Regions from separate parts of the Pseudarthrobacter ribosi genome, predicted to be linked through region 1. Evidence: riboswitches for the same ligand, from Rfam matches in the RefSeq annotation. Region 1 holds a riboswitch; each other region holds the start of a gene.

Region 1 (4,562 bases):
GATGAGCCGCTGGAAACGGACTTCGCCGCCGACGCGGCGATCGTCCTTCGTGCGCTGGCCGACGACGGCCGCGGCATGGCCGGCGGCCACGTCGTCGCCCACTCGCAGGGTGCCATCGCCGCGATGATGGCCGGCGTCGAACGCCCGGACCTGGTGCAGTCGCTGACCCTGGTGGAGCCGGCCTGCCTCTCGCTCACCGCGGAGCTCCCGGCGACGGCGGCGCACCGAGCCCTGATGCAGCCGCTCTTCGAGGTCCGCCACCACCTGAGCGATGAGGATTTCCACCGCGAATTCGTCCGCCGGGTGTTCGCAGCCCACACGCCGGCCCAGGCGACCCTCGGCGCCCCCAGCCCGGAAGACCAGCGGGAGGCTCGCCGCCTGCGCCTGCAGGTTCCGCCCTGGGAAGCCCCGCTGCAGATTGTCCCCGGCGTCCCCACGCTGGTCCTGACCGGCGGCTGGGAACCGCTCTACGAAGAGATCGCGGGCTACCTGCGGGAGACCGGCGCCGTGCACCGCACCGCGCCGGGAGGGCACCGGCCCCAGGATGCGGCTGAGGGAAACCGGATCATCCGGGCGTTCATCGCCGACGTCGGCCGGCAGCAGCACGCCCACGCCTCCTAGCCGGCGGCGGCTCCGCCGACGGCAGGCGCCGGCAGGTAGACCTTGCCGCCCGAGGCGATGAACTCGTTGCTCTTTTCCCGCATTCCGGCCGCCAGCGCGGCCTGCGCATCCGCTGGGCCGTATTCGTCCCGGATGTCCTGGCTGATCCGCATGGAGCAGAATTTGGGTCCGCACATCGAGCAGAAATGTGCCGTTTTGGCCGACTCCGCGGGGAGCGTCTCATCGTGGAACGCCTCGGCCGTCACCGGGTCCAGGGACAGCGCGAACTGGTCCCGCCAGCGGAACTCAAACCGTGCCTTGGACAGGGCGTCGTCGCGTTCATGGGCCCTGGCGTGGCCCTTGGCGAGATCCGCGGCGTGGGCAGCGATCTTGTAGGTGATCACACCGGTCTTTACGTCATCCTTGTTCGGCAGCCCGAGGTGTTCCTTGGGGGTGACGTAGCAGAGCATGGCGGTGCCGTAGCGGGCGATCTCGGTGGCGCCGATCGCCGAGGTGATGTGGTCGTAGCCGGGTGCGATATCGGTGACCAGCGGCCCCAGCGTGTAGAACGGGGCTCCCTTGCAGAGTTCCTGCTGGCGCTCGACGTTTTCCCGGACCAGGTGGAACGGCACGTGTCCGGGCCCCTCCACCATGACCTGGACATCGAAAGCCCAGGCCCGCTGCGTGAGCTCGGCCAGGGTGTCCAGTTCGGCGAACTGCGCCGCGTCGTTGGCATCCGCCGTCGCGCCGGGCCGCAGCCCGTCACCCAGCGAGAACGCGACGTCGTAGCGGGCGAAGATTCCGCACAGTTCGTCGAAGTGGGTGTAGAGGAAGTTCTCCTGGTGGTGCGCCAGGCACCAGCCGGCCATGATCGCTCCGCCGCGGGACACGATGCCGGTGACCCGGCCGGCGGTCAGCGGCACGTAGCGCAGCAGCACTCCGGCGTGGATGGTCATGTAGTCCACGCCCTGCTCGCACTGCTCGATCACGGTGTCCCGGAAGATCTCCCACGTCAGGGCGTTGGCCTCGCCGTTGACCTTTTCCAGCGCCTGGTAGATCGGGACGGTGCCGATCGGCACGGGGGAGTTGCGGATGATCCACTCGCGGGTGGTGTGGATGTCGTCCCCGGTGGAGAGGTCCATGACGGTATCCGCGCCCCATTGGGTGGCCCATTGAAGCTTGTCGACTTCCTCCGCGATGGAGCTGGTCACCGCCGAGTTGCCGATGTTGGCATTGATTTTCACCAGGAACGCCTTGCCGATGATCATCGGTTCGGATTCGGGGTGGTTGACGTTGCTGGGGATGATGGCGCGGCCTGCGGCGACTTCGGAGCGGACCAGTTCGACGTCGCAGTTCTCGCGCAGCGCGACGAACCGCATCTCCTGGGTGATCACCCCGTCCCGCGCGTACCGCATCTGCGTGACCGTCCTGCCGTCGACGGCGCGGCGCGGCACCGGCCGGGCGCCCCGCCATTCGGCCGACGCTGCGCCGCGGCGCACTGCCGACCTGCCGTCATCGAGCAGCTCCCGGCCCCGGCCCTCGTAGGGTTCGGTGTCCCCTCTGGCGGCAATCCAGGGGCCACGGAACGGCTGCAGGCCCCGGACCGGTTCACTTCCGGGGCCTGCGGTGCGGTACACGCGGAACGGGGCGTTGGCGGCGCCGCCGGGGGAGTCGGCCAGCGCGATTTCGGTCACCGGGACGCGGATGCCGTGTTCGGCGTCCGTGGCGAACGCCAGGGAGTGGGATTTCAGCGATTGTGTGGGGGCCGGGGGCTGATCATGGACCGACAGGCCCGGGACTGCGTCATTTTGGACAGGGCTGTGCTGTGTCAATTGCGTCTTCACGGAATGCTCACTTCCTTCGCCGGCATTACCCGGACAGGTTCAACGGTCGCAGGCTGCGTCAGCCCGATCTCAGCCCCTGCAAGGGCTCCCGTGTGGTCGTAGACGAAGCTACCACAGGCTCTCCGGAAGGCCGCCGCGTATGACGGCGCCCGGTCAGGCCGCGGTCTAGGCTTGAAGCCATGACCAGCATCATCGAGTTCAGCGGCCCCATCCTCACCGCGGCGGACCAGGAACACCGCGGGCTCTGGTCGGTGGACGGCCTGCTGACCTTCGACCGTCCGGCCGCCGCGCCCGGCCTCGTCCTGGACGGCTGGGTCATCCCCGGGCTGGTCGACGCGCACTGCCATATCGGTCTCGGCCCCGGCGGGGACGTCCCGGACGGGACAGCGGAGGCGCAGGCCCGGGCGGACCGCGACGCCGGGACCCTGCTCGTCCGCGACGCCGGCGCCGTCCATGACACCCGCTGGCTCCAGCGGCGCGCCGACATGCCCCGCATCATCCGCTCGGGCCGGCACATCGCGAGGACACGGCGGTACCTGCGGGGCTTCGCCGTCGAGGTGGAACCGGAGGGCCTGGTCGAAGCCGTGCGCAAACAGGCCCGCGCCGGGGACGGCTGGGTCAAGCTCGTCGGGGACTGGATCGACCGCGACGCCGGCGACCTCGCTGCCAGCTTCCCGGCCCGGACGCTGAAAGACGCCGTCGCTGCCGCCCACGACGAAGGCGCCCGCGTGACGGCACACTGCTTCGCGGAGGACACGCTCGATGACATGCTCGACGCCGGGATCGACTGCATCGAGCACGCCACCGGCCTGCTCCCGAGGCACCTGCCGCGTTTCGTCGAACAGGGCGTCCCGATCGTCCCCACCCTCATCAACATCGCCACGTTCCCGGACATCGCCGCGCAGGCTGCGGCCAAGTTCCCCCGGTACGCGGCGCACATGCGCGCGCTCTGGGAGCGCCGGGCGGAACGCGTGCTGGGCGCCTTCGAGGCCGGCGTCACGATCTACGCCGGGACGGACGCAGGCAGCGTAATCAAACACGGGCGCATCGTCGACGAGCTCCAGGCGCTGCACGCCGCCGGTCTCCCCGCCTCCGCGGCGCTCGACGCCGGCGCCTGGGCCGCCCGGAACTGGCTGGGGGCCGACGGGATCACGCACGGCGCCAGCGCCGACGTCCTGGTCTGCGCCGAGGACCCGCGCCGGAACCTGGCCACCCTGCAGACCCTCCGGCACATCGTCCTGCGCGGAGAACTGGCCCGCCGGAACCGCCCCGCCCCATTAGGAATAAATTGAAGCTTCAAGTAATTTAGCTCTATGAGGGTCATCGACGGTCGGTGGCCGCCGAAGCACCGGAGCGATCACATGACTGCAGAAACCAGCATCGAGGATCTTCTTCCCGCCGAACTCACCATGGGCACCGTGATGCTCAAGGTCGGCGACATGAAGCTCATGACGGACTACTACCAGCGGGCCCTGGGCCTCGACGTCGTGGCCGAGCAGGACGGCGGACTCTACCTCGGCCGCCGGCGGAAGCCGCTGGTCCACCTCGCCCCGGCGCCCGGGCTGAGCGTCCCGTCCCGCGGCGAGGCCGGACTCTTTCACACGGCCCTGCTGTTCGAGGACCAGCCCTCCCTCGCCGCCACCGTCGCCAGCGCGGCGCAGTACGAGCCGCAGTCCTTCAGCGGCAGCGCGGACCACCTGGTCAGCGAAGCCTTCTACTTCACCGATCCGGAGGGCAACGGCATCGAGCTCTACTGGGACCGTCCCCGCGACGCCTGGTCCTGGGACGGCAAGACCGTGGTGATGGACAGCCTGGCCCTGCCGCCGCAGCGCTACCTCGAGCAGTACCTCACCGAGGAATCCGTGACCGGTCAGCGCGAGGCCGAGGCCGGCGTCGGGCATGTCCACCTGCAGGTCGGCGACGTCCAGTCCGCGCAGGATTTCTACGTCGGAACGCTCGGGTTCGAAAAGACGGCGGGCTGGCACGGACAGGCGCTGTTCGTCTCGGCCGGCGGCTACCACCACCACATGGCCATGAACGTCTGGAACAGCCGCGGCGCCGGCCCCCGCCGCGACACCCTGGGCCTCGGCGAGGTGCTGATCGAAGTGCCGGCCGGAG
Region 2 (4,562 bases), on a different contig from region 1:
CGCACCAGCGCGCCTCGACTGGGAAGCCACCATGGCCTACCGGCACGAGCTCTGGTCCTACGGCCTGGGCGTCGCCGACGCCATGGACACCGCCCAGCGCGGCATGGGCCTGGACTGGGCTGCCACGCAGCAGCTCATTAAGCGCACCGGTGTCGAAGCGGCCTCCGTCGTCGCAGCCAATGGCGCCGCCACGGCCGGAAAGTCAGTCCGGGACCTGGTGTCCTGCGGGGCAGGTACCGACCAGCTCGAGCTGGAACTCCTGCAGCCCGGCGCCGCCGGGGTTCAGGCGGTGCTGGAGGCCTACCGCGAGCAGATCGCGGTCGTGAGTGAGGCAGGACCGAAAGTCATCCTGATGTCCTCGCGCGCCTTGGCGAAGGTCGCCCAGGGGCCAGACGACTACCTGAGCGTCTACTCCACCTTGCTCCGGGAAGTTGACCGGCCCGTCATCCTGCACTGGCTGGGCACCATGTTCGACCCCGCCTTGGCCGGGTACTGGGGCTCGCACGACGTCTCCCAGGCCACCGAAACGTTCCTCAGCCTGATCCGGGAGAACTCATCCAAGGTTGACGGTGTCAAGGTTTCGTTGCTGGACGCGGCCCATGAGGTCTCCCTCCGGGCGGCGCTGCCCAGCGGGGTCCGGCTTTACACCGGTGACGATTTCAACTATCCGGAACTGATCCACGGTGACGGCACCCGCCACTCGGACGCGCTGCTGGGTATTTTCGCTGCGATCTACCCGGCAGCGTCCGCCGCGCTGCAGGCCTACGACGCCGGAGACGCCGCCCGGGGTCGCGCCATTCTGGATTCCACCCGGGAACTGGGCAAGCACATTTTCAGTGCGCCCACGTTCTACTACAAAACCGGCATCGCGTTTCTGTCCTGGCTCAACGGGCAGCAGCCGGGCTTCCAGATGGTGGGCGGGCTGCATTCCGGCCGCTCAGTGGTCCATTTGGCGAAGACCTTCGAGCTGGCTGACCAAGCCGGACTGCTCCAGCGCCCGGCCCTCGCCGCGTTCCGGATGTCCGATTTCCTTCGAATCAACGGAGTAACACGATGAGCGACTTTTCCCGGCTGTCCCTGAACAGCGCCACCACGAAGAGATGGACCCTGGCCGAGGCGGTCGACGGGTGCGTCCGGGCCGGTATCCCCGCGATCGGCCCCTGGCGGGACATCGTCGCTGACGCCGGGCTGGACGAGGCTGCCAGGCTGATCAGGGACGCCGGCCTGCGGGTGTCCTCGCTCTGCCGCGGCGGGTTCCTCACCGCGGCTGACCGGGAGGGCCAGGCAGCGGCCCTGGCCGATAACCGGGCGGCCATCCTCGAGGCAGTGGCTCTCGACACCCGGGAGCTGTTCCTTGTGGTGGGCGGACTGGCCCCGGGCGAAAAGGACGTGGTGGCCGCGCGGCGGCGCGTTGCCGACCGCCTGGCTGACCTGGTGCCGTTCGCCGCCGAAAACGGTGTCCGCCTGGTGCTCGAGCCGCTGCATCCCATGTACGCCGCGGACCGCGCCCTGATCTCCACCCTGGGCCAGGCCCTCGACCTCGCCGCTCCCTTCGACACGAGCACCGTCGGCGTCGCCGTCGACACCTTCCACGTCTGGTGGGACCCGGAACTGAAGGCGCAGATTGACCGTGCCGGCCGGGAACACCGGATCGCGTCCTATCAGGTCTGCGATTTCAACCTTCCCATCGCCACCGACGCACTGCTGTCGAGGGGATACATGGGCGACGGCGTCATCGACTTCGCCACGATCGGAACCTGGGTCCGCGACGCCGGCTACACCGGCGACATCGAAGTGGAAATCTTCAACCAGGAAATCTGGGACACGGACGGCGACAGCACGCTGGAGACCATCAAAGCGCGTTACGCCGACCTGGTCCTGCCATACGCCTAGCGGGCGCCGGGCGATGCGGGTCCTGGCCGCGGAGGGCGCCCCGGGGGCGGCCCCCGCAGGGGAAGCGCCAGCAGCGTAGCGAGCATGTCCTCGATGCGGTGAGCGGCTGGGTCTAGTCCGACGGCGCGGCGCGGCCCAGGATCTCCGAGAGGGCTTCCACCACCAGCTCGTGGTCGGCCTTCTGCGGCAGCCCGGAGACCGTGACGGTGGCGACCATCCCGGTTCCGCGCAGGTAGATGGGGAAGGCGCCGCCGTGCGCGGCGAACTCCTGCTGGTCGAACCAGGCGTTGTCCTCGATCCTTCCCCCGGCTGCCCGTGCCCGGAGGCCGACCAGCAGCGAGGGGACCTCGTACCGCACGGCAGTGCGCTGCTTGGCCCTGATCCAGCGTTCGTTGTCCGGGGTGGCGCCCTCCAGCGCCGCGTGGAAAAGCACCTGCTCACCTTTGGTGATATCGATGGCGATCGGGTGGGAACGCCGCCGGCCCAGTTCCACCAGGAGGAGTCCCAGGTCCAGGGCGTCATCCTTGCTGAACGACCGGAACTGCAGCTCATTCATTTCGGCCAAAATGCGGCCGATGAGCGCACCCAGGGACCCGTGCGGCTGCGGTTCCGCGGCGTCCGGGTCGTAGTCGGGGGAAGTCACTGGTGAATTGTTCAATTGATTCAGCTTCCGTTTGTAAGCCGCCGCTGTGGCCGGCAGGCCCCGGCGTCCGGCGTTCCCATGCTTTGTGCGACTCTACCAAGCCGGCCGCTGCGGGGCGCGGGCGCCGAAGCCGGCGGATTGTGACGGCGGGCCCGGGAAAACAACCCTTCACGGGTGTAAACTGGTCCACGCCCACAAGGGCGATATTTAGATACGACAGGGGAGCGCCGCCGTCGGGCATCACCGGAGGAATCCGGGGAAACCACAGGTGGGCGCTGAGAGTGCGGACAGCCGCAGACCCTCGAACCTGATCCGGTTAGTACCGGCGCAAGGGAGTCGAGTTCTCAGAGTGCGCGGGACGGCGGCGGAAGCTGTGGGCCCCCGGGTCACTCTCCCCTCCTGTTCCTCAGGAGGACGATATGACTGACACATCAGCCGAGCACACATCTGCCAAGCAAGAACCTGCCAAGCAAGAACCTGCCAAGCACCAACCATCCCCGACGCCCGCCAAGCGCAGCCACAACTGGCGTGTGGTGGACATTGTGGTGGCCGCGTTGATCGCGGTGGCTGGCGGCGTCATCTTCTGGGCCTGGTCCCAGGGCGCCAACCTCATTTCCGCCCCCGTCAACGCGTTCTACCCGCCGCTCACCGGGCTCTACGCCGGCGGCTGGATGATCCCCGCGGTACTGGGCATGCTCATTATCCGCAAACCGGGCGCCGCACTGTTCTGCGAAACCGTGGCCGCCACCGGCGAGCTGATCATGGGCTCGCAGTACGGCACCACCGTACTCATCTCCGGCATGCTGCAGGGCCTTGGCGCCGAACTGGTTTTCGCCGCCTTCATGTACAAGAAGTTCAACCTGCCGGTGTCCCTGCTGGCCGGTGCCGGGGCGGGCCTGTTCTGCGGTTTGAATGATTCGTTTTTGCCCTGGGGCTGGAACATCGCGTACGCCGGCGGGGACAAGCTCGCGTACATCATTTTCACGGCCATCTCGGGCGCCGTGATCGCCGGCGGGCTGTCCTGGCTCGCCACCCGCGGCCTGGCCAGGACCGGTGTGCTGAGTTCCTTTGCCTCCCGCAAAGCCGCCACGGAGCCGGTCTTCTCCTGACGTCCGAACACCGATCATGACATCCTCCGATACGGTCCGCCCGGCCACGGTCACCGCCCGGGGCTGGGGCTGGCGGCACGCCGGCCGGTCCCGGCCCGCGGTGAGCGGCCTAGACCTGGACATCCGGCCCGGGGAGCGCGTGCTGCTGCTGGGACCCTCGGGTGCCGGCAAATCCACGCTGCTCCACGCCCTGGCCGGTGTGCTCGGCGACAACTCCACGGGCGGCGCTCACCCTGCCTCCGGCGCCGCGGCGGAGGCCGAGGATGCGGACGAGTCCGGCAGCCTGCTGATCGACGGTGCCCCGCCGCGGTCCCGGCGCGGCCGGGCCGGGCTGATGCAGCAGGACCCGGAGACCCAGGTGGTGCTCTCGCGCCTCGGCGACGACGTCGCGTTCGGCGCGGAGAACCTGTCCGTGCCCGCGGCGGATATCTGGTCACGGGTCGCGGAAGCGCTCGACGACGTCGGGCTGGGCCGGCTGCCGCTGGACCACCCGACGTCGTCGCTCTCCGGGGGGCAGAAGCAGCGCCTGGCGCTCGCCGGCATCCTGGCGATGCGCCCCGGACTGATCCTGCTCGACGAACCAACCGCGAACCTCGATCCCGCCGGCGTCTTGGAGGTCCGCGACGCCGTCGGCCGCTGCCTGGATAAGACCGGCGCCACCCTGGTGGTGGTGGAGCACCGGGTCTCGGTCTGGAAGGACCTCGTGGACCGGATCGTGGTGCTGCAGCCCGGTTCCGCCACGGACTCCGCCGTGCTGATCGACGGGCCGCCGGACCAGGTCCTGGCGCAGGCACGGGACATGCTCACCGCGGCGGGCGTCTGGGTGCCCGGTTACGCGCCCCCGACCCGCGCGCGCGGCACACGGGACGCCGGGGCATCCGGGAGAACCGCGCCCGGTGCCGGCACCGCGGGGCGGC
Region 3 (4,562 bases), on a different contig from region 1:
GCGGCCTCGGGCACGGTTCCGTCGAAGGGGGTGTAACCGGCGCCGCGGAACAGCATGCCGGCCGAGTGTACGATCGCCAGCTGGCGCGGGTCCGTCGGATCCAGGGTGCGCAGGTATTCGCCGTAGCTCATTTCGCCGTCCCAGGGCTTGCCCAGGGCGCGGGTCTGGCGGTGGAAGTGCGCCAGCGAGGCTTCATCCGGGGCCGGCATGGTGCGCAGGATGCCGACCTTGCCCGCCAGCATGATCTCCGCGGCGGCCATCCCCGTCATCAGCGAGATCTGGGCGTTCCAGTCCTCCACGGGCAGCGGCGGCGCAGCGGCAATCCGGTAGCCGCCGTCGGCCAGCTGTTCGATTTCCTGTTCCGGCATGTTCAGGCTGGCGCCGCCGCGGAGCCGTTCCAGCTCGACCCGCTTTATCCCGACTTCCTTGAGCAACCGCAGCACGGGGGCGGCGGTCCCGGCGTCGAGTTCGGCCTGCACCCCCCGGTAGCTGAGCTTCGCCCGGCTGCGGACCGTCGCGCGGCGGACCAGCGCCGCGGACACCTTGGCCGCGGCGTCCAGCTCGAATTCCCACACGAACGCAGCGCACAGCTGGCCGGCGAGCAGGCTGCCGGCCTCTTCGCTGATGATTTCCGGATGCAGCGGAATCCGGCCGTCCGGGGTGTAGTAGGTCTGGCCGCGGCGGCGGGTTTCGGCGTCGAGCGCCCCGCCGGGGACCACAAAGGAGGGGACGTCGGCGATCGCATAGAAGACCTTGTAGCCCTCCCCGGTACGGTCGATGAAGAGGGCCTGGTCCAGGTCCGTGGAGGAGGCCGGATCGATCGTCACGAACTCGATATGCGTGAAATCCAGCTCCGGCAGCTCGTGCCCGGCGACGGCCTCCTTGGCTTCCCGGAGCGCATCCTCCGGGAAGGGGCCCGGCAACTCCAGCGTCGTGCGCAGCGCGTTGAGCGCCTCGGCAAGTTGGTTCTTCTGCTGGCGGACATTCGGGGTCAAGCGATGATGGGACACGAAAATCAGATTAGCTCCATTTGCGCCATTAGTCTTGGATCATGAGCACATCCCCGGCTGATCCTGCCCGTTACAACACCTTCCTGATGGATCTGCTCGGCGTCATGGCCTACGGCGAGCTTTCCGCCTTCGAACGGCTCTCCTCCGATGCCCGGTATTCACCCACCCTCCACGACCGTGCGGTGCTGGGCCGGCTCGCCGTGATCGAGTTCGAGCACTACGAGCTGGTGAGCGCCAAAATCGACGCCATGGGCCAGGATGTGGAGGCCGCCATGCTGCCGTTCCAGCCGTCCGTGGACCATTTTCACGAACGCACGCGCCCGGCGGACTGGTACGAGTCGCTGATGAAGGCGTACGTGATCGACACCGTCTCGGCCGATTTCTACCGCGCCATTTCCCGCTACGTCGACGCCGGAACCCGCGCCCTGGTGGAGCGGATCCAGGCCGACGGGGGAGCCACGGAGGTGCTGCGGGAACGGCTCAAGACAGCCCTGGCCGATGACCCGCGGCTGGCCTCGCGGCTGGCACTCTGGGCCAGGCGCCTGCTCGGGGAAGCACTGACCCAGGCGCAGCGGGTGAGTTTTGAGCACTCGTTTGTCGGGGGCCTGATCGGCGCGGACGAGGACCGGTCCAAGGAACTTGTCCGCGAACTGATGGACGAACTGGCCGCGAACCACACCCGCCGGATGACCCAGCTCGGCCTGGCCGGCTGACCGGACGCCCGAACGGTCAAGGCCGGTCCGGGGCCGGCCCCGGCCGGACCGGTTCGGCGCTTTCTCAGCGTTCAGTTCCCCGCGTTCAGTTCCCCGCGGCGTCGAGGGCCGCGAGCAGGGCCTGGGCGGCGGCGGCGGGATCTTCGGCTTCGGTGATGGCGCGGACGACCACGATCCTGCTCGCCCCGGCCTCCACCACCTGCTCCACGTTGTCGAGGTCAATGCCGCCGATCGCGAACCAGGGCACCTCTCCCGCGACCTTGCCCTCGCGCTTGTCACCGGCCAGGACCGATGCCCGGCGGGTCGCGTCGGCCGCATGGCGCACCAGCTCGAGTCCGACGGCGGCGCGCCCCGGCTTGGTGGGGGTGGCCCACACCGGCCCGACACAGAAGTAGTCCAGGCCGCTACGGCCGGGGGCGGCGGCGATGGCCGCGTCCACCTGGTCCGGGGTGTGCGTGGAGAGACCGATCACGGTGTCCTTGCCCAGGAAGTTCCGCGCGGCTCCAAGGGGGATGTCCTTCTGGCCGACATGGAACACCGGAGCCCCGGAGAGCGAGGCGAGGTCCGCCCGGTCGTTGACGGCCCAGAGCCGGCCGTGCCGACGGGCCGCCTCGTGCAGGACTTCCAGGAGTTCCAGCTCCTCGGCCGCCTCCAGGGACTTGTCGCGCAGCTGGATGATGTCAACGCCGCCGGAAAAGGCCGCGTCCACGAAGTCCGCAAAGTCGCCGCGATCCTGGCGGGCACCGGTGCAAAGGTAAAGACGGGCAGTGGTGTGTACGGCATCCTGGCTCATGCCTCCAGCCTAGTTCCTCTAAACTGGGCGAATACCGCGGGAGCCCGCCGCAGCCGGTCACGCCACAGGCGCCCGGCACCGGCAGGCTGAGAGGGCGTCAGAGCCGACCGCTTGACCTGATCCGGTTAGTACCGGCGTAGGGAAGGAATCCTTCATGGGCCCACCATCCGCCCGCGGCTCGTCCGCGGCAACTGACACTGCGACGCCCGATGACACCGGAACCCGGGAATGTTACGACGTTGCCGTGATCGGCGGCGGAGTTATCGGCCACGGGATCGCCTGGGCGGCGAGACGCTCAGGCCGTTCGGTCGCCCTGATCGACGACGCCCCCGGAAGCGGCGCCAGCTGGGCCGCCGCCGGCATGCTCGCCCCGGTGAGTGAACTGCATTACCAGGAGGAAGCCCTCTTGGAGCTCATGCTCGAATCCTCCCGCCTCTGGCCGGCTTTCGCCGCCGCACTGGACGGTGAACCGGCCGCCGCACTGGACCGGGAACCGGACACGGGACAGGCCGCCGGGGCCGGAGGCGCACGGACGGACACCGGCACGGGATACCTCACGACGCCGACCCTCGCCGTCGGGGCCGACGCCGCCGACCGCCGGGCGCTCGCGGACCTGCGCACCGTCCAGCAGGCGCACGGCCTCGCCGTGGAGCCGCTGACCGTCCGTGAGGCGCGGGTGCGGGAGCCTCTCCTGAGCCCGGGCATCTCCTGCGCTTTCGACATTCCCGCCGACCACCAGGTGGACCCCCGCCGGCTGCTCGCCCGGATCGGCGAGCTCCTTGCCGCCGACGGTCAATGCCACACCATCACCCGGCGCGCTGCCGGCCTGCTCTGGGCGGACGGGCGGGTGGCAGGGGCCAGCCTGGCCGGCGGCGGCAGCGTCCGGGCCACGGAAACCATTGTGGCCAACGGCCTGGGCGCCGCCGCGCTGGAGGGCCTCCCCGCCGGACTTCGGTTGCCGCTGCGGCCGGTCCACGGCGACATCCTCCGGCTCCGCGTGCCGGACAAGCTGCGGCCGCTGCTGACCTCCACCGTGCGGGGACTGGTCCGCGGCGTCCCGGTCTACATCGTTCCCCGGCGGGACGGCACGGTGGTGATCGGCGCCACCCAGCGGGAGGATGCCCTCGGTGCCGACAGCCAGACGGCGGCCCCGGCCGGCCGCACCCCCGGCGGCGGCCCCGAAGCGGGCGGAAGCAGCCCCGGCGGCGCCGTGTCCGCCGGCGGCGTCTACCAGCTGCTACGCGACGCCCAGCAGCTGGTCCCCGCCGTCGCCGAACTGGAACTGCTCGAGGCCACCGCGAGAGCCCGTCCCGGGACCCCGGACAACGCGCCGCTGCTGGGCCGGGTCACCGGGCCGGGGCGTCGCGGGGACGTAGCGGGACTGATCGTCGCCACCGGGTTCTTCCGGCACGGCATCCTGCTCACCCCCGCCGCCGCGGAGATCTGCCGGCAGCTGCTGGACGGCGTCGCGGACCCCCGCTGGGCGCACTTCCGGCCGGACCGGTTCGCCCCCGGAACGCAGGACACCGGCACGGAGGATTCCGGCATGCAGGACGCGCTCCCGACGGCCGCGGGACCGCCGGAAACGACCCCCCGGATCACAGCACCCCGAGAGACCACCCACCGGGACACCACCCCTGAGCACAGCAAGGAAACGGCATGAACATCAGACTGAACGGAACGGAACACGCGCTCCCCGACGGCGCCTCGGTCAGCACCCTCGTCAGCCAGGTCACCGGCCGGCCCCTCGCCCCGAACGGCCGGTCCGCGGACGGCGGGAAACTCGGGGTCGCCGTCGCCCGCAACGCGGAAGTGGTTCCGCGCAGCCAATGGCACGGCACCGCGCTCGCCGACGGCGACGACGTCGAGCTGGTCACGGCGGTACAGGGAGGATGAGCAGCATGGCGGAAACCACACGGGCAGCGGCCCCGGGAGTATCACCGGCAGCAGCGGATCCCTTTACGGTCGACGGCGTGCAGCTGGGGTCGCGGCTGATCATGGGCACGGGCGGGGCGCCGAGCCTGGACGGTCTGGGCGCCGCGCTGC

Evidence for each region. Region 1 has a riboswitch for thiamine pyrophosphate ahead of thiC (phosphomethylpyrimidine synthase ThiC). Riboswitches for the same ligand answer to the same signal wherever they lie in the genome.
Region 2: it holds a riboswitch for thiamine pyrophosphate, as region 1 does, so the genes downstream of both, ACZYZ5_RS14205 (ECF transporter S component) here and thiC (phosphomethylpyrimidine synthase ThiC) in region 1, are expected to answer to the same signal.
Region 3: it holds a riboswitch for thiamine pyrophosphate, as region 1 does, so the genes downstream of both, ACZYZ5_RS21090 (FAD-dependent oxidoreductase) here and thiC (phosphomethylpyrimidine synthase ThiC) in region 1, are expected to answer to the same signal.

What each region holds. Positions count from the first base shown of each region.
Region 1 covers NZ_JBVAYZ010000017.1:59,768-64,329, forward strand. The annotation lists gene ACZYZ5_RS15470 (alpha/beta fold hydrolase) at 1-621, shown strand, start outside; gene thiC (phosphomethylpyrimidine synthase ThiC) at 618-2,444, opposite strand; TPP riboswitch at 2,439-2,546, opposite strand; gene ACZYZ5_RS15480 (amidohydrolase family protein) at 2,624-3,736, shown strand; gene ACZYZ5_RS15485 (VOC family protein) at 3,806-4,562, shown strand, end outside.
Region 2 covers NZ_JBVAYZ010000014.1:52,856-57,417, reverse strand. The annotation lists gene ACZYZ5_RS14220 (dihydrodipicolinate synthase family protein) at 1-1,057, shown strand, start outside; gene ACZYZ5_RS14215 (sugar phosphate isomerase/epimerase family protein) at 1,054-1,893, shown strand; gene ACZYZ5_RS14210 (heme-degrading domain-containing protein) at 2,006-2,536, opposite strand; TPP riboswitch at 2,745-2,888, shown strand; gene ACZYZ5_RS14205 (ECF transporter S component) at 2,956-3,645, shown strand; gene ACZYZ5_RS14200 (ABC transporter ATP-binding protein) at 3,662-4,562, shown strand, end outside.
Region 3 covers NZ_JBVAYZ010000039.1:2,345-6,906, forward strand. The annotation lists gene ACZYZ5_RS21075 (RNB domain-containing ribonuclease) at 1-1,010, opposite strand, end outside; gene ACZYZ5_RS21080 (ferritin-like fold-containing protein) at 1,052-1,723, shown strand; gene thiE (thiamine phosphate synthase) at 1,809-2,516, opposite strand; TPP riboswitch at 2,543-2,677, shown strand; gene ACZYZ5_RS21090 (FAD-dependent oxidoreductase) at 2,671-4,179, shown strand; gene thiS (sulfur carrier protein ThiS) at 4,176-4,412, shown strand; gene ACZYZ5_RS21100 (thiazole synthase) at 4,418-4,562, shown strand, end outside.